2 regions of the Rhizobium sp. 01L419 genome follow, and region 2 is predicted to be linked to the other one. Evidence: riboswitches for the same ligand, from Rfam matches in the RefSeq annotation. Region 2 holds a riboswitch; the other holds the start of a gene.
The links. A riboswitch is a leader RNA that binds a small molecule or an ion and turns the genes downstream of it on or off. The one in region 2 is predicted to bind thiamine pyrophosphate.
Positions count from the first base shown of each region.

Region 1 (8,984 bases), on a different contig from region 2:
TGGTGCCCCAGGACACGACGCGCGGGTCGCCGAGACCGAGGAATTCCAGCGTCGCTTCGGTGATGATCGCGAAGATGACGCTACCGATGAAATTGATGCCGACGATGGAAATCACGTTCGGGAAGATCTCGAATGTCATGATGCGCCACTGTGGCTCGCCCATCATCTCCGCCGATTTGACGTAATCCTTCTGTTTGACGGAAAGCGTTTCGGCGCGCGTCACACGCGCACCCCAGGCCCAGGACGTGCCGCCGAGGATAAGCGCGATGACGAGCGGGCTCGCCTGACCGATGAAGGCAGCAAGAACGAGCAGAAGCGGCAGGTTCGGCACGACGAGCACCATGTTGGTGAAGAAGCTGATGATCTCGTCCGTCTTGCCGCCGCGATAGCCCGAGATGATGCCGAGCGCCGTGCCGACGGCGGTGATCAGGAGGCCGGCGCCGAAGCCGACGGCGAGCGAGGTGCGTGCGCCATAGATCAGCCGGGAAAAGACATCCTGGCCGATGCGCGTCGTTCCGAGAATATGCTCGGCAGATGGAGGCTGGTGCGGACGACCGGTCCGGGCGGCGGGATCGTAATGCGTCAGCAGGGGTGCTGCGATCGCCACGATGATGATGAAGGCGATGATGGCGAGGCCGATCAGCGCCTTGCGATTGCGGAGCAGGCTCTTCATGTCACGCTCCCTTCAGCCGCGGATCGAGCAGCACGTAGCTGACATCGACGATGAAATTGGCGATCAGCATGGTGGCGGTCATGATTAGAAGTTGGCCCTGGATGACGGGATAATCGCGGGCGAGGATCGCCTGGTAGAGGATATTGCCGAGGCCGGGGTAATTGTAGACGACCTCCGTCACCAGCGAACCGCCGAGAATGGTGCCGATGGCGATGGCGAGGCTGGACACGGTCGGCAGCAGCGCGTTGCGGGCGGCATACCAGAGCATCACATGCCGGTCGGACAGGCCCTTGGCGCGGGCCATGACGATATAGTCCTCGCCGAGCAGGTTGATCATGTTGTTGCGCATGGTGACGGTGAAGCCGCCGACCAGCACCGTGCAGAGCGTGATCATCGGCAGGATGCCGTGATAGGCTACACTGCCGATATATTGAAAGCTGAAAGCCGGATCGAGCGACGGATCGGCCGCATAGCCGTTCGGGAACCAGCCGAGCGTGAAACCGAAGAAGAAGAGCACGATCAGCGAGGTGACGACGGCCGGCACCGATGTCGCGAAGATCGCGCCAATCGAGACGATGACGTCGAATTTGCTGCCGCGCCGCCAGGCCGCGGCGATGCCGAGGAATGTGCCGAGCGCGAAGCTGATGATTGTCGCCGTGCCCATCAGGCCGACAGTCCATACAAGCGCGTGGCCAAGAACAGACGTGACCGGCAGCGGGAAATATTTGATCGACCGGCCGAGATCGCCGGTGAAGATGCTGCCGAGATAGGTGAGATATTGCTGCCAGAGAGGCCCATCGACAAAGCCGAAGGTGAGCTTCAGCGCCTGCAGGCTTTCCGGCGGCAGTTCGGCGCCCGCACTCGAAAACATGATGCGCACGGGATCGCCCGGCATCAGCCGGGGCAGGAAGAAATTGATCGTCGCTGCCGCGATGAAGGCCGCCAGGTAAAAGGCGAGGCGGCGAAGCAGAAAGGCCATGGGGACTCCGTCAAAACAGGAGCGGCGCTTGCCGCGCCGCTCCCGCCGTTTGTAATAATGGCTTACTTGACCGGCTCGAGCGCCAGCAGGTTCAGAAGACGTGCCGGGTTGGTACGCGAGATGGACGGATTGACGAAGGGGTTTTCCTTGGTCGACCAGCCGGTGAAGCGCTTGGTGTTGTACTGATACCAGTTCGGATTGTTGAAGACCGGGATGACAGGCATGTTTTCGGCAACGATGCGCTGCGCCTTGTTCATCGCTTCCTTCTGCTTGTCGAGATCGGCCGTGTGCGTGAACTGGGTGACCAGATCTTCCACTTCCGGGTTGAACCAGCGCTGCGCAGTGAAGCGCGTCTTGCCCTTGTCCGAAGCGCTGAAGGCGCGCTTGTAAGGATAGTAGGGCGAGGCCGAAGCCGGCAGGCTGTTGATCGCCGCATCGAATTTGCCGTCGATGAGGTCGGAGGTCCAGACGGCCTCTTCCGGCGTCTCGATCTTGGCGTCGATGCCGACGGCCTGCATGCCTTCGATGGCGATGTTGACCGTGTCGATCCAGTCCGTCCAGGAGTTCGGAACGATGATCGAGAAGGAGATTTTCGAACCGTCAGGATTGTCGCGCAGGCCGTCGCCGTCCTTGTCGACATAGCCGGCTGCATCGAGCTGCGCCTTGGCGGCATCAGCGTCATAGGCGGCGAACTTGCCGAAGTCGGCCTTGACGGACGGGTCCGCCCAGCTCTTGTAGAGCTCGCCCATCAGGCCCGGGTCTTCGTTCAGCGTCGGATAGCCGTAGCCGGCGACATCGATCATCGTCTTGCGGTCCAGCGCCATGGAGACCGCCTGGCGGAACTTCACGTCGTTGAAGGCCTTCTTGTTGGCCTCGTTGGTCGTTTCGAGGTTGAACAGGAAGGCAACCATGCTGCTTGGCGAGTACCAGTAGTGATAATGGGCCGGATCCTTCGAGACATAGACATTGTCGATATCGGGAATGAAGGAGACGCCCCAGTCGAGCGTGCCATCGGCCGTCGCCGTCAGGATCTGGTTGTTGTCGGCAAGCTGCGGGAAGCGCATGCAGTCGACCTTCAGGTGCTCGGCATCCCAATACTTCGGGTTGCGGCACTGGTCGTAGGTCTGGCCGGTGAAGCGCGGCACTTCCGTCAGCGGGCCGCTGCCGACGGGGGCCTCGTTGGCGTAGGTGACCGGATCGGCAACGTCCTTCCAGACGTGCTCGGGCACGATCGGCAGCTGCGACAGCTGCTCGGCGGCAAGCGAGCTCGGATTGGCGAGCGTGAAGCGCACCGTCTGGGCATCGACGGCCTGCACGTCGGTGATGAAGCTCCAGATGCTGACGAAGTCGAGCGCCGGGAATTTTTTCAGATAGTCATAGGTGAACTTGACGTCGGCAGAGGTCAGCGGTTTGCCGTCCGACCATTTCAGGTTCGGGCGCAGCTTGAAGTCGATGCTCTTCAGGTCGTCGGAGAGCTTGAAGCTCTCGGCCAGGCGATAGACCGGCTTGTTGCTGTCGAAGCGGTTGAAGACGACCAGCGGCTCATAGATGAAGTCGAGCGTCGATTGGCGCGACGAGGTCTGGTTGAACGGGTTGAAGTTGCGCACCCAGGTCGTGGCCGGCTCGATATTGGCCGTCAGGATGGTCTGCGCCATGGCCGAGCCTGACAGCATGGTCAGGGCCGCGGCCGCCAGGATATATTTCTTCATGTCAAATTCCCCTTTTCTTATGCGATGAAAAATGGCGGCGCCGGTCAGGAGGCCAGTGCGCTTGCAAACATGGCTTCGACTTCCGCCTGGGCAGCGCGATAGTCGATCTTGAGAGTGCCGAGACGGGCCTTCCCCGCGGCAATACGCTTCTGTGCGGCTTCGGTCAGCGGGCGGGCAGCCTTGGCGGCGGCTTCGCTTTCCTTGGCGTCACCGTGGCTGTGCAGTGCGATGTCGAAACCGGCATCGAGAACCTGGGCGACGCGTTCCGGCAGGGTGCCGTGCAGCGACTCCATGAAGATGCAGTCGGAGATCAGCACGCCGTCATAGCCCATGTCGTTGCGGATCACGTCATGCATGATCGGCGAGATGGAGGCCGGAAGCTCCGCATCGTAAGCGGAGTAGACGACGTGGGCGACCATCGCCCAGGGCGTGTCCTTCAGCGCCACGAAGGGCTTGAAATCGGTGGCGACAAGCGTCTCGCGCGAGGCATCCACGACAGGACGCTCCTTGTGGGAATCGAGCGTCGCGCGGCCATGGCCCGGAATGTGCTTCATAACAGGCATATTGCCGGTTTCGAGCAGACCATCCACCACTTCGCGGCCGAGCGCGGCGATGAAATCCGGATCCGAACCGAAGGAGCGGGCGCCGATAACAGCGCTCGTCGTCTCGAAAACGAGGTCGAGAACGGGCGAGCAGCCGCTCGACAGGCCGAGTTCGCTCATCATCGCGCCCATAGCTTGGGTGGAAAGACGCAGCGCCTGCTTGCCGAGGTCGAGATCATGGCGGGCAAGCTCGGCGAACTGGCCGAAGCTGCGGAAGAGCGGCCAGGGGCCGGCATCCATATGCTGCACGCGGCCACCTTCCTGGTCGGTGAAGACGGGCGCATCGCCGCGGCCCACGGCCTCGCGGAAACGGTCGATCAGGATCTTTGCCTGTTCCGGATCCCGCAGGTTGCGGCGGCCAACGAAGAGGCCGAGCGGATTGGTTTCGCGGAAGAGGGCGAATTCGTCGTCCGAAAGCGTCGGATTGGGAAGGCCGACGAAGAGAGCGAGCGGGGTCGAGGGCACTATTTCAAACTCCGGTATCAGGTGATTATTTCGGCTGGCTTCGCAGCATGCCTTCGTAAATGCCCTTGTCGGGGGCGGGAATTTCGACCGCGCCTGCGGTCTTGACGTAGAAATCGACGGGGCCGGCATCGCCAATGAAGGCATAGGCATGGCCAAGCGTCTTCAGGTTTTGCAGGCAAGCGGAAAAGAGGGCGAGGCCGATGCCCTTGCCGCGCGCTGCGGGATCGACGCCGGTAGGGCCGAAGAAGCCGCGGGCGGTCGTGTCATAGCAGGCAAAGCCGAGAAGCTTGCCGTTCTCGACGGCGACAAGACAGGCGACGGGCTGGCGGGAAAAGGCGACGGCGACTTCACTCGCCCAGTTCTCGCTGAACTGCTCGCGCACCCAGCCGACGACGACGTGAAGTTCCGGCGGCAAAGCCGGACGGATTGTGATGCCGACGGCATCGGCTTTTTCTTTCAGTTCGGCGAGCTTCGTGGAATATAAGCTCACAAGCAGGTCTGACACCCGAATTCCTCCAGATATTCCGTTATTACGGAACGTATCCCCTTTTAATGTCATAGCTTTGGATATCTGGGCGGCCTTGTCAACAGGCTTTTTACCGGGCAGGCCTGGTTCAACGCAGGGTAGGCAAAAACAAAACGGCCCGGTTTGACCGGGCCGTCTGCAATCCTCGAATTGTGATCCGGCTCAGAGGCCGGCGTCTTTCCACAGGGCGTGGAAATGCTGCACAGGCCCATGGCCGGAACCAACCGTCAATTCGCCTGCGGCAGCGACCGCTTGCGCAAGATAGGTCTTGGCAGTTGCCACGGCCATTTGCGGCAAAGCGCCCTTTGCGAGCTCTGCGGCAAGCGCGCTGGACAGGGTACAGCCCGTACCATGCGTATTTTTCGTCGGCACGCGCCTGGCCTCAAACCAGTGCGGACCGGAACCGCTCCAAAGCACGTCCGGGCTCTCGTCGCTGTCGAGATGCCCGCCCTTGACCAGCACGGCGGCGGGGCCGAGCGCACGCAGGCGCTCAGCCTGTGATGCCATCTGCTCGCGGTTTTCGGCAACCTCTTCGTGCAGCAGTGCGGCAGCTTCCGGCAGGTTGGGGGTGAGCAGCGTCGCAAGCGGTAGCAGATGCCGCGTCAGCGCATCGACGGCCTGCGGGTCGAGAAGTGCTGCTCCGCCTTTGGCGATCATGACGGGATCGACAACGATGGGGATGCCGCGATGCGGCGCAAGTGCCTCGGCAACCGCTTCGGCAATGCCGGCATTGGCGATCATGCCGATCTTGACCGCGTCGACGCGCACATCGGCAAAGACCGCCTTGATCTGCTGGGCGACGAAGTGCGGCGGCACGAGATGCACGCCGGTCACACCCTGCGTGTTCTGTGCCGTCAATGCCGTCAGCGCCGCCATGCCATAGACGCCGCGAGCGGAGAAGGCTTTGAGATCGGCCTGGATGCCGGCGCCACCGGAGGGATCGGAACCGGCGATGGATAGCACATTGCGGATCATCGGCTGACCTTTCGGATTTCCTCTGCGATGCGGAGTGTCGCGGCCATAGGATCCGGGGTGCCGCAGACCGCCGAGACGACGGCAAGCCCATCAGCACCTGCCGCAAAGACAGACGCGACATGCTCGCTCTTCAGGCCGCCGATCGCAACCGTTGGAACGGGCGCGACTTTCACCAGATTAGCCAGCCCGTCGAAACCGATCGGCTGCTTGTGGTCACTCTTGGTGGGTGTTGCAAAGACCGGTCCGATGCCGGCGTAATCGACAATAGCAGGGTCGATTGCCGCAGCCAGCGCCTCCGTCTCAACCGACAGGCCGAGAATCATGTTCGGACCGATTTTCGCGCGTGCGGCAGCAGATCCCATATCGTCCTGGCCAATATGCAACCCGTCGGCGCCGATCGCGAGGGCAGCTTCCACATCGTCATTGATAACAAGCAAAGCGCCGGTACCCCTCAAAACGTCTCTCAGCGCAAGGCCGGTTTCCACCATCCGCGCCGTTCCGCCGTGTTTGTCGCGCAACTGCACAATGGTTGCACCGCCTACGACGGCAAGCCGCGCCGTCTCGATCATGCCGATGCCGGCGCAGAGATCCGGATCGAGGACCAGATAGAGGGAGAGATCGAAGCGTTTCATGCCGCGCTGATCCTGACCTTCGCATCCAATGCTGCACCATCGAGCGCGGCGAGCGCATCGAGGAAGCGCCAGGAGAAAGAGCCGGGTCCGCTCGCATTTTTCGCCGCCTCTTCGCCGGCAACCGCAAAGGTGGCAAGTGCTGCAACGGCAGCAGCGAAGGGGTCGCCGGGGATGGCGGCCGCGAAGGCGCCGGTCAGGCAGGTCAACGAGCAGCCGAGCGCGGTCACCTGCGGCATCAGCGACGAACCACCCTCGATGCGCAGCGCCTGTGCGCCATCAGTCACGAAATCCACGACACCGGTGACGGCGACGACTGCGCCATGCCGTTCGGCCAGCCGCTGCGCCGATGCTTCGGCCTGTTCTACCGGGTCACGGCTGTCGACGCCTTGGCCGCGGCTTTCGCCGCCGGCAAGTGCAATGATCTCGGAGGCATTGCCGCGGATGATCGTCGGGCGAAGTGCCAAGAGATCGGCAACCGCCTTGCGGCGGAAGGACGTTGCGTAATGGGCGACCGGATCGAGGACCCACGGCTTACCGCCTCCATTCGCGGCCGTTGCCGCCGCATGCATGCCGTCGATCCATTGGGGGGAAAGCGTGCCGATGTTGACGGTCAAAGCCCCGGCAATCGCGGCAAATTCCCCCGCCTCCTCGGCCGCATGAACCATGGCAGGCGACGCGCCGGCCGCGAGCACCACATTGGCGGCGATGTTCATGGCGACATAATTGGTGATGCACTGCACGAGCGGCGGCTTGGCGCGCATCTCCGTCAACAGAGCTCCGGGTGTCTTGTTCTCCATAGTACCCCTTTCAGGCGGGGCAGGCGCGGGAACGATCCTGCAATGAAGCAGACTGCGACCCGAGCGACTCCCTCCGCCGGCATTATCCGGTTCAGGTTCGAAGGGTGCTTCTCAGCCCGTTTTTGCAAACGGGCGCCCCTGTCTCTCAACGGTAATCTTTCTTGCAGAGAATGATGCCGATGTCACTGGCAAAATGACGGTTTTGCCAAAGAGGATCCGCGCTTGGTACCGCCGCGCCGGCTGGAGTCATCAGTCAAGCTGATGTCTGCTTCCAGCCGGTGCGGGAGCTTGCCAATCTCTTCGGTGGTCTCCTTGGAGACTCCGCCGTTTGAACGCTGACAAGCTCCGATCGATCAACGCAGCGGTGTCGGAAGCAGGTTCACCGTAAAGTCCTGATACGAAACCGGCCGCAGGAACCTGTAGATCGCCAGCGTCCCGACCGAGGTCGATCTGCCATCGGCTGTTGCCGGGTAGGGGCCGCCATGCACCATGGCGGGCGATACCTCGACGCCGGTTCCAAAGCCGTTCACGAGCAGTCGTCCGGCAAGCATCTCCAGCTTGGGAACGAGGCGCTTTGCGTCCGGCTCGTCTTCGCTCGTGATGTGGAGGGCTACGGTCAGCTGGCCTTCCAGGCCGTCAAGCACCCGCTCGAGTTCGGCGAGATCGCGGCAGCGCACGATGAGCCCGGCGGCGCCGAAGACCTCGTCCTGAAGCTCGTGATGGGCGAGGAATGCCGCAGCCGTCGTCTCGAAGAGTGCAGCGGTACCTTCGAATTCGCTGCCCGGCTTGCCATTGGCAACGAGACGGACTTCGGGATGCTTTTCCAGCCGGGCGACGCCGTTGCAGAATGCCTTGGCGATGGAGCCCGTCAGCATGGTCTGCGCGCCGACATCAGGCAGAAGCTCCCGCGTCTTGGCGATAAAAGTGTCCAGACCTTCGCTGTCGACGGCGAGAATGAGGCCGGGATTGGTGCAGAATTGTCCGGCGCCCAGAACCAGCGAGCTGACAAAAGCCGTTGCAATCTCTGTCGCGCGGCTTTTCAGGGCATCGGGGAAGAAGATGACCGGGTTGATGCTGCTCATTTCGGCATAGACCGGGATCGGCTGCTTGCGCTCGGAAGAGATCTTCATCAGTGCCGTGCCGCCGCGGCGCGAGCCTGTGAAACCGACTGCTCGAATTCGGGCATCGGCGACGAGCTTCTGTCCGACCTCGAAGCCGGTGTCAAAGAGAAGCGCGAAGGTGCCGGCATGCAGCCCGGCTTTGGCGACGGCCCGCTGAACGGCGCGACCGACCAGTTCCGACGTGCCCGGATGCGCCGAATGCGCCTTGACGACGACGGGGCATCCTGCTGCGAGCGCAGAGGCCGTGTCACCGCCGGCCACCGAGAAGGCGAGCGGAAAGTTGGATGCGCCAAAAACCGCAACGGGGCCGAGGGGAACGTTGCGCAGGCGCAGATCGGGCTTCGGAACGGGCTTGCGGGAGGGATCCGCGCCGTCAAAACGAAGCTCCTGGAATCGGCCTTCGCGAACCTCTTTCGCAAACAGCCGAAGCTGTCCGATCGTGCGGCCGCGCTCACCCTCGATCCGTCCGCGTGGAAGTCCGGTTTCCGCCATTGCACGCACGATC
Region 1 is NZ_JBFTSM010000002.1:315,368-324,351, forward strand. It holds gene AC1DUP_RS05300 (ABC transporter permease) at 1-673, opposite strand, end outside; gene AC1DUP_RS05305 (ABC transporter permease) at 675-1,652, opposite strand; gene AC1DUP_RS05310 (ABC transporter substrate-binding protein) at 1,715-3,361, opposite strand; gene AC1DUP_RS05315 (glycoside hydrolase family 3 N-terminal domain-containing protein) at 3,406-4,428, opposite strand; gene AC1DUP_RS05320 (GNAT family N-acetyltransferase) at 4,454-4,933, opposite strand; gene thiD (bifunctional hydroxymethylpyrimidine kinase/phosphomethylpyrimidine kinase) at 5,117-5,929, opposite strand; gene thiE (thiamine phosphate synthase) at 5,926-6,561, opposite strand; gene thiM (hydroxyethylthiazole kinase) at 6,558-7,358, opposite strand; TPP riboswitch at 7,410-7,508, opposite strand; gene AC1DUP_RS05340 (aldehyde dehydrogenase (NADP(+))) at 7,712-8,984, opposite strand, start outside.
Region 1: another riboswitch for thiamine pyrophosphate. It lies ahead of thiM (hydroxyethylthiazole kinase); the one in region 2 lies ahead of AC1DUP_RS18980 (YkoF family thiamine/hydroxymethylpyrimidine-binding protein).

Region 2 (8,984 bases):
GCCTGAAGCTACCGGCGTGGTGCAGGAGGCAGGCGTTCCATTTCGGCCGTCGATCTCGATGAGACAGAGGCGGCAGGAGCCGAAGGCATCGACCATATCGGTCGCGCAAAGCTTCGGCACCTGAATGCCGGCCTCCATAGAGGCGCGCATGATCGAGGTTCCCTCGGGAACCGTCACCTGCCGGCCGTCGATGGTCAGCGTCACCATCGTTTCGGATTTCGAAGCCGGTGTTCCGTAGTCGATTTCGTGCACAAGAGACATTGTCTATTCCGCCGCTTCAATGAGAGGAGTCGGGGCAAAATCTTCGGGAAAGTGCGTCATGGCGCTCATGACAGGATAGGGCGTGAAACCACCGAGCGCGCAGAGCGAGCCGAACTTCATGGTGTTGCAAAGATCGGCGAGCAGTTCGCGGTTCTTTTCCGGTTCGATGCCCTGGGCGATCCTGTCGGCCGTTTCAACACCCCGTGTCGAGCCGATACGACAGGGCGTGCACTTGCCGCAGCTTTCCACCGCACAGAATTCCATCGCAAAGCGCGCCTGCTTCAGCATGTCGGCCGTATCGTCGAAGATGACGAGACCGGCATGGCCGATCAGCCCGTCCCTAGCGGCAAAGGCCTCGTAATCGAACGGCGTATCGAATAGCGCCTTCGGGAAATAGGCACCGAGCGGCCCGCCCACCTGCACCGCCTTGACCGCCCGGCCCGACGCCGTGCCGCCGCCGATCTTTTCGACGATATCGCCGAGCGAAAGGCCGAATGCAGTTTCATAGAGACCACCATATTTCACATTGCCGGCGATCTGAAGTGGAATGGTGCCACGCGAACGGCCCATGCCGAAATCACGATAGAAGGCAGCTCCCTTGTCCATGATGACGGGTACGGAAGCGAGCGAGATGACGTTGTTGATGACGGTCGGACAGTTAAACAGGCCCTTATGCGCCGGCAGCGGCGGCTTGGCGCGCACGATGCCGCGCTTGCCTTCGAGGCTGTTAAGCAGCGCCGTTTCCTCGCCGCAGACATAGGCGCCCGCACCCGTGCGGATTTCCATGTCGAAGACCTTGCCGGAGCCGAGCACCGAGCTGCCTAGAATCCCGGCCTTGCGGGCGATTTCCACCGCCTCCGTCATCGTGGCGATCGCATGCGGATATTCCGAGCGTGTATAGACGAAGCCTTTCGTGGCACCGGTCGCAAGGCCCGATATCGCCATGCCTTCGATGAGCACGAAGGGATCACCTTCCATGATCATCCGGTCGGCGAAGGTGCCACTGTCGCCCTCATCTGCATTGCAGACGATGTATTTGCGGGAACCGGCTGCATCGAGCACCGTCTTCCATTTGATCCCGGTCGGAAAGCCCGCGCCGCCGCGACCGCGAAGACCGGAATCGGTGACCTCCTTGACGATATCGGCGGCCTGCATGGAAACCGCACGACGAAGGCCCGCAAAGCCGCCATGGGCTTTATAATCGTCAAGAGAAAGCGGATCGGTAATGCCGCAGCGAGCAAAAGTGAGACGGGTCTGGCCTTTCAGGAACGGGAGGTCCTCGACATCCCCGAGGCAGAGCGCATGCGCCCCGCCGTCCATCAATCCCGCGTCGAACAGGCCGGTCACATCCTTCGCCTTGACTGGCCCATAGCCGATCCGCTTACCAGAAAGCTCGATCTCGACCAGCGGTTCCAGCCAGAACATTCCGCGCGAGCCGTTGCGCACGACAATCGCATAGAGGCCGCGGGCTTCGATCTCCTGGGTAATCGCCTTTGCCACCTTCTCGGCCCCGAGCGAGAGCGCTGCGGCATCGCGCGGAACATAAATCTTCACGGTCATCGGCGCGCCTCCTCGACGAGTTCGCCCGCCAGTTCGTCATCAACCCGGCCATGCACTTCGCCATCGAACATGACGGCCGGTGCGCAGGCGCAGAGGCCGAGACAGTATACCGGTTCCAGCGTCACGCTGCCATCAAGGGTCGTCTGATGGAAATCGATACCGAGCATCTGCTTGACGCGCTCGGCTAGCGCATCCCCGCCCATCGACTGGCAGGCTTCGGCACGACAGAGCTTCAGCACGTGCCGACCGGCGGGATGATCACGATAATCGTGATAGAAAGTTACGACGCCGTGGACTTCGGCGCGCGAAAGATTGAGCTCGTCGGCGATAACAGGCACGGCTTCCTGCGGTATGTAACCGAACTCGGTTTGAACCTCATGCAGAATGGGGAGCAGCGGACCCTCGAGGGGACGAAGATCGGCAACAATCGAGCGGACGCGCTCGGCTATATCGCGCTCAGCGATACGAATGTTCATCAGCAGCCCTCCCTACGGCTTGCGTGTTCAAAAAACGCAAATCCTCCCCATGTCATTGCGATTTCTGGGGAACTGTCTCAGGGAAGTAAGCGGCGATCAATAAAGCAGTCGCGTTGTTCGATAGTTTTTTTCTATCAAAGTTCCGCGTCTTCAACGAGTGTTCTCGCTTCATGCAACAAAGCGGAGACGAGCGGCGTAAAGGGTTCACGATAGGGAGCAACCAGCCCGACGAGATGGTGCGCCTCCGGCTCGATAATGGGGATCATTCGGATCTCCACAGGAAAACCAAATGATTTCGCGACGTTGCGCGGCATGATGCTGGCCCAGCGGCCGGTCCGCACATGTGAAAAAAGCACGATCATCGAGTTCGATTCGAGCGTCGGATGCACCGTCGCGCCGGCTTCCGTCAAATGTCGGTTAATGATGCGCCGGTTCTGCATGTCCGCCGTCAATAGGCAAAGTCGAAGATCGCCCACTTCACGCCATGTCACATCATCGCGATCCGAGAGCGGACTACCAGCGGCAGTGATGAGATTGTAGCGTTCGGCATAAAGCGGCACCGAGGTAACGCGGCCAAGCGGCTCGTTTTCCAGATAGGTGATGCCAGCATCGATCTCGAGATTTTCGAGCATGCTCAGGACCTGCAGCGAGTTGCGCGAGACGATGGAGAAGGTGACGTCGGGATGCCGTTCCTGAAAGGGCGTAGTGATTCGCGACAGCATGGCGAGCGCTGTCGGAATTGAGGCGAGACGCAGATGACCGGAGAGACCCTTGCGGGCAGCACGCATTTCCTCGCGCATGGTGCGCGTATCGCCGACGATGCGCCGCGCCCATTCCAGCACACGCTGCCCTTCCGGGGTCAATCCCTGGAAACGGGAGCCACGCTGCACCAGCATGACGCCGAGCTGATCCTCGAGCTGGCGGATAGCGGCCGAAAGCGTCGGTTGGGAAACGCCGCATTCCTCCGCAGCACGACCGAAATGTTTCTCGTTGGCGAGTGCAATGAAGAATTCCAGCTTGTCGATCATCCGGCCTCCCTGCCGAATTCGGGATGAGGCCTATCTTTGCGGCTTGCCGGCCGCTTCGCAAGAGCTGGCGGATTCAGTCCTTCTCGGCAACCGGAAAGAGACTGAAGAGTGATTCGAGAAAAGCCAGAATGCTCTCGTTGCTCATGCTGTAGTAGACGAGCCGCCCTTCGCGCCGCGTATTGACGAGGCCTTCGAGCCTCAGCCGCGCAAGCTGCTGAGACACCATAGCCTGCTGTATACCAAGGATATCCTCGATCTCACCGACGGTCCTTTCCCCTTCCGACAGGATACAGAGAATGAGAAGTCGGGTCTGATGGGCTAAAGCCTTCAGGAGATCGCTTGCCTCATGGGCTTTGTCAGCAAGCTTCTGCAAGTCCTGGCCGGTCATGCCCGGCTTCGGTTTAGGCAATGGCATTTGCTTCTCGGAAGGAGGTAATAAGGTAGATCAGTACGCTATCATATTCGCAGAAGCGAATTGGTCAAATGTCGCGAAATACCAAAAAAAGTCCAAGCAAATCAGCAAATAAGCTGGCCTCCATTGATCTCCAAAACTTGACCGGTGATGTAGCCGGAGAGCGACGGGGCAGCCAGGAAGAGATAGGCAGGCGCGCAATCTTCTGCTGTTCCGAGCCGTTGCAGCGGAATAGACTTCCGGGCCTGCTCCAGTTTTTCGCGAGATGAATAGCGTGCATGGAAATCGGTTTCGATCGTACCGGGTGAGACGCAATTGACTCTTATAGCGTCAGGCGCGAGTTCCCGCGCCAGCGCCTTCGAATAGGTCGCAACGAAAGCCTTCGATGCGGAATAGATTGCAGAACCGGGACTTCCGCCCGTCAGCGCCGAAATCGAAACCGTATTGACGATGGCGGCGCCCTGCGCCGCCCGCAACGCGGGAAGCAGCGCCCGCGTCAACTCCACCACCGACGTCTGGTTGAGTCTCACAATGGTCTCGTAATCGGCATCAGTGAGTTCTCCGGCCGGAAAGCGGCCATGCATGGTGCCGGCATTGTTGACCAGCACATGCACGGCGTCGAAGAACTCGAGCGCTTCCGCCGCAAACTTCGCCGCCCCGCCCGGATGCAGGAAATCCGCCGGCAACAGCAGGGCGCGGCGCTCCGATTCGGCCGTCAGAAGAAAATCCGGCAGTTCGCGTTCTCCATCACGACCTGTGTGGACGAGTACGCGCGCGCCGCAATCCAGAAACTGGCGGGCAATTTCCAGGCCGATACCCCGACCAGCCCCCGTGACGACGACATTGCGGTTCTCGAACAGTTTGGGATGAAACACGAAGCCCTCCTCCTTGCGGGACCGGCCCCGCCGCTTGCGCTATCAGGGCCTAACATATGCGGCCATCAGCCAAAAGAAAGCCCGAAGGTCTAAGCACCCAGGTCCAGAAGCCGCGCGCCGGCGCCTTCCTTACCGAGAACGTCGAAGGGATTGCGCAGCGGACAGGCGTCGATAGAGAGGCAACCGCAGCCGATGCAACTCGTCAGATGATCACGCAGCAGGCTCAGTCGCTTGATACGAGCATCGAGATCATCTTTCCAGAGCGCCGACAGCCGCTGCCAGTCCTCGACTGTCGGCGTACGACTCTGCGGCAGCGTTTCGAAGGCAGTCTGAATTTCGGCAAGCGGGATGCCGACGCGTTGCGCCACCTTGATGATGCCGAGACGCCTAAGAACGTCGCGGCCGTAGCGGCGCTGGTTGCCGCGGGTGCGGATGCTGGAGATCAGCCCCTTCGTCTCGTAGAAATGCAGGGCAGAGACAGCAAGTCCGCTTCGCTCTGCCACCTCGCCCACCGTCAGGAGCCTGCTCAGGGAGAATGCCGAATTCTGCTGCATGGCCTATTGACCTCAATGTTAGTTGAGGTTTTATAGACTGCGCTCCAGAGGCCGTAAAGCCGACACGAGAAGGAGCAATGCATGCAGAAACCCATGAGGCTTGCCGTCATCTACGGCAGCACGCGTGAGGGACGCATCTGCGACAGGGTGGTGAAATGGCTCGAAAGAGAGCTGGCCCGCTTTCCGCAATTCGAGATCGACATTATCGATCCGCTGGCATTTTCATTGCCGCGAGAGCATGTACCACATCATCCGGAGGCAAGACGGCTTGCTGACAGACTCCATAAGGCCGATGGGTTCATCCTCGTCACGCCGGAATATAACCACAGCTTCACCGCTTCCCTGAAATTCCTCATCGATCTCTTCGCTGAGCCCTGGCACGGCAAGCCGATCGCTTTCATCTGCTATGGCGGTGTCTCCGGCGGATTGCGGGCGGTCGAACAGCTCCGCCTCGTCTTTGCGGAGCTTCACGCAGTCACGATCTGCGATGCCGTCAGCTTCAGCTCCCCCTGGCGCCGTTTCGACAATGAAGGCCGGCTGCAGGATCCACAGGATGCGTTGCGCCGGCTTTCCCGAATGATGGCCCTGTTGCAATGGTGGACTGAGGCGCTGATCGCTGCCCGCAGCGACACTCCTTATGCAGGCATCGCCGCCTGAGACAACGATATCCGATTCCGTTTCTGGCAGGTACGGAACCGGCTGGGCACCCGGACAGGACCTCCGTCCGGGTGTTCCCCTCCCCTGACACTTGACAGCTGCGTCCGAACTGCCATCGCCCTTTCCGACCGTGTAGCCGGATAGGAATTTTACGGTTGCGGTATCGCAGGCCCGGTGCTAGCTTCCGCCACAATTTCACGGGGGAGCTCCGAATTGCCGGGGCTGAGATGTGAGGCGCATGCCTCCGGACCCTTCAAAGCTGATCTGGGTAATGCCAGCGGAGCGAGGTCCAAATGTTTTCCGGCGCACAAGTGTCTCTATATCCGATGTCCGGCAATTTCGTCGGCATCGTCCTTGAAGCGATCAAGGCTCTCGATCCCTATCGTGATCGTCTTCGCATCGAAACCGACGATATTTCCACACTGATGGTCGGCCCGCCCGACGTGCTGTTTGCCGCCATGCGCGACCTCTTCGTCTCTGCTGCCGCAAGCGGCGAGCATTGCGTATTGTCCGCCGCGATCTCGCGGGGCTGCCCCGGCGAACCGGATGATGCGATCTGTGGCGCTGGCCTGTCTTCCAGCCGATCCGAGCCGCTCGCCGAGCGAGTGGAAGCCGCGATTGCGGCGGTCAAGGACACCACAGAAACCGGCCAGCCAACGGCCGCCCAATTTTCTCTGTACGTTATGGGAACGGGCACCCATATGGACGAGATCTACGGCTGCATCGATTTCCTGAAGCGCTCAGGCACATTCGACCGCTCCAAGAATTTCTGCACCAAGCTGCGCGGCGATGCCGGCGCGATCTTCGCGACCATCCATGAAGCTTTCTATCGCTTCGGCGATCCCGAAGGCCATGTAACTCTGGATATCACGGTCTCCGCGAACAGCCCGAGCAAAGCCTGAGACGCCTGACGGCAATGACCCTAGCGAAACCGGATTCGACATTTGCGCCGCTGAGGCGGGCCTTGCCCGCCATTCTTGCTGTGGCCGCTTTCCTGGCTGTTTGGGAGCTCTATGTCGACTTCTCCGGCATCAAACCCTCCATCCTTCCCTCGCCTTCGCGCATACTCACGCAAGGCTGGGTGAACAGGCAGGCCCTGCTCGACAATACCTGGCCGACGCTCAGCGCAACACTCGGCGGTTTTGCCCTGTCGCTGGTCTTCGCCTTCGCCTCGTCCGTGCTGATGGATTTCGTGCCCTTCATGCGCCGCGCGCTGCTGCCGCTCTTCATCGTCAGCCAGACACTGCCGCTGGTGGCAATCGCGCCTTTGGTCGTGCTGTGGTTCGGCTTCGGGCTGTTGCCGAAACTTCTGCTCGTTGCCCTCGTCACCTTCTTTCCGCTGCTGGTCGCCTTGTTGCAGGGCTATGAATCGACAGACGGGGATATTGCCGAGCTTCTGAGTTCCATGAAGGCAAGCCGCTGGCGCATCTTCCGCCTGGCGCGGCTTCCCTCCGCCATGCCCTTCTTCTTTGCCGGCCTTCGCATATCGATCACCTATGCGGTCGTCGGTGCGATCTTCGCCGAATATGCAGGCGCTGCCCGTGGCCTTGGGATCTACATTCTCAATGCCAAGAACAATTTCCGCCCCGATCTCGTGCTCGCCGCCGTTGTCGTCAGCGCCCTTCTGACACTCTGCCTCTTCGGCCTAACGCTGGCGGTCCAGCATCTCGTCATGCCTTGGCAATCCTCGGCGGAGAAACGCCGATGAGCGGTATGCTGCAGCTGAAGAACATCTCCAAGTCCTTCGATGGCATGGAAGTGCTGAAGGATATTTCTCTCCATATCGCCAGAGGCGAATTCGTCTCGATCGTCGGCCCCTCGGGTTCCGGCAAGTCGACGATCCTCAGGCTGCTGACGCAGGCGCTTCAAGCCGATAATGGTGACATTTTCTTCGACGGCACCCCGCTTGCGCAAGCCGCTCACGCCTTCGCCTTCATGCCCCAGCGCGATGCGTTGATGCCGTGGCGAAGCGTCATCGATAATGCAATCCTCGGCCTCGAAGTACATGGCATGCGCCGCAGCCAGGCGCGCGCCGTCGCCGCCCCCCTCTTCGAACGCTTCGGCCTTACCGGCTTCGAAAGCCACTATCCCTCAGCCCTTTCAGGCGGCATGCGCCAGCGCGCCGCCCTGCTGCGCACTGTCATTCAACGACAGGACATGCTGCTGCTCGACGAGCCCTTCGGCGCACTCGACGCACTGACCCGCACGCAGATGCAGGAATGGCTGCAGGGCATGTGGACGGATCACCGCTGGACAGCCCTTCTGATTACCCACGATGTGCGGGAAGCCGTCTTCCTGTCCGACCGCATCTATGTGCTTTCCGCTCGCCCCGCAACGGTAGTCAGGGAATTCGAGGTACCACTCGCGAGGCCGCGTACGCTTGCCGACCTTGGTTCCCCTACTGCTCAAGCGATCGAAACCGAAATTCTTCAAACACTGCTGCATCCGCAAAGAACCTGAGGAGGTCCTGATGCTTCTCACCCGCCGACAGACCCTTTTTGCCGCCATGGCCGCGAGCCTTGCCGGCCGCACCGCCTTCGCCCAATCCACCGCCAAAGCGCGCGTCGCGCTCGACTGGACACCGAACACCAATCACATCGGCATCTATGTCGCCAAGGCGAAGGGTTTCTATGAGGCTGCCGGCCTCAACGTCGAAATCCTGCCTTATGCCGATACCAGCGCCGGCACGCTGGTCGCAAACGGTGTCGCCGATTTCGGTATCTGCGGAGAGATCGAGACTTTCACCCAGCGCGCCGCCGGTGCGGATGTGAAACTTGTCTACGCCGTGGTGCAGACCGAAACCGGCAGATTGATCTTCAAGGGCGGCCGCGACGACATCAAGAGCCCCAGGGATTTGGACGGCAAGACCTATGGCGGCTTCGGCGGCGCATGGGAGGAAGCGCTCGTCTCCTCGATGATCCGCAACGACGGCGGCAAGGGCACAATCCAGAACGTTACCCTCGGCACCTCGGCCTATGAGGCACTCGACAATGGCGCCGTGGATTTCACGCTGGAAATCTACACCTGGGAGGGCATTGCCGCCCAACTCGAGAACCGGCAGGTCGGCCGCTGGCGTTATAGCGATTACGGCATTCCCGACGAGCAGACGACCGCGATCGCTTCGAGCGATGCCTATCTTGCGGCCAATCCGAAAAACGCCC
Region 2 is NZ_JBFTSM010000009.1:132,701-141,684, forward strand. It holds gene fdhF (formate dehydrogenase subunit alpha) at 1-261, opposite strand, end outside; gene AC1DUP_RS18945 (formate dehydrogenase beta subunit) at 265-1,821, opposite strand; gene AC1DUP_RS18950 (formate dehydrogenase subunit gamma) at 1,818-2,297, opposite strand; gene AC1DUP_RS18955 (LysR family transcriptional regulator) at 2,432-3,325, opposite strand; gene AC1DUP_RS18960 (ArsR/SmtB family transcription factor) at 3,399-3,740, opposite strand; gene AC1DUP_RS18965 (SDR family oxidoreductase) at 3,842-4,612, opposite strand; gene soxR (redox-sensitive transcriptional activator SoxR) at 4,702-5,166, opposite strand; gene AC1DUP_RS18975 (NADPH-dependent FMN reductase) at 5,248-5,823, shown strand; TPP riboswitch at 6,013-6,126, shown strand; gene AC1DUP_RS18980 (YkoF family thiamine/hydroxymethylpyrimidine-binding protein) at 6,117-6,725, shown strand; gene AC1DUP_RS18985 (ABC transporter permease) at 6,740-7,531, shown strand; gene AC1DUP_RS18990 (ABC transporter ATP-binding protein) at 7,537-8,283, shown strand; gene AC1DUP_RS18995 (ABC transporter substrate-binding protein) at 8,291-8,984, shown strand, end outside.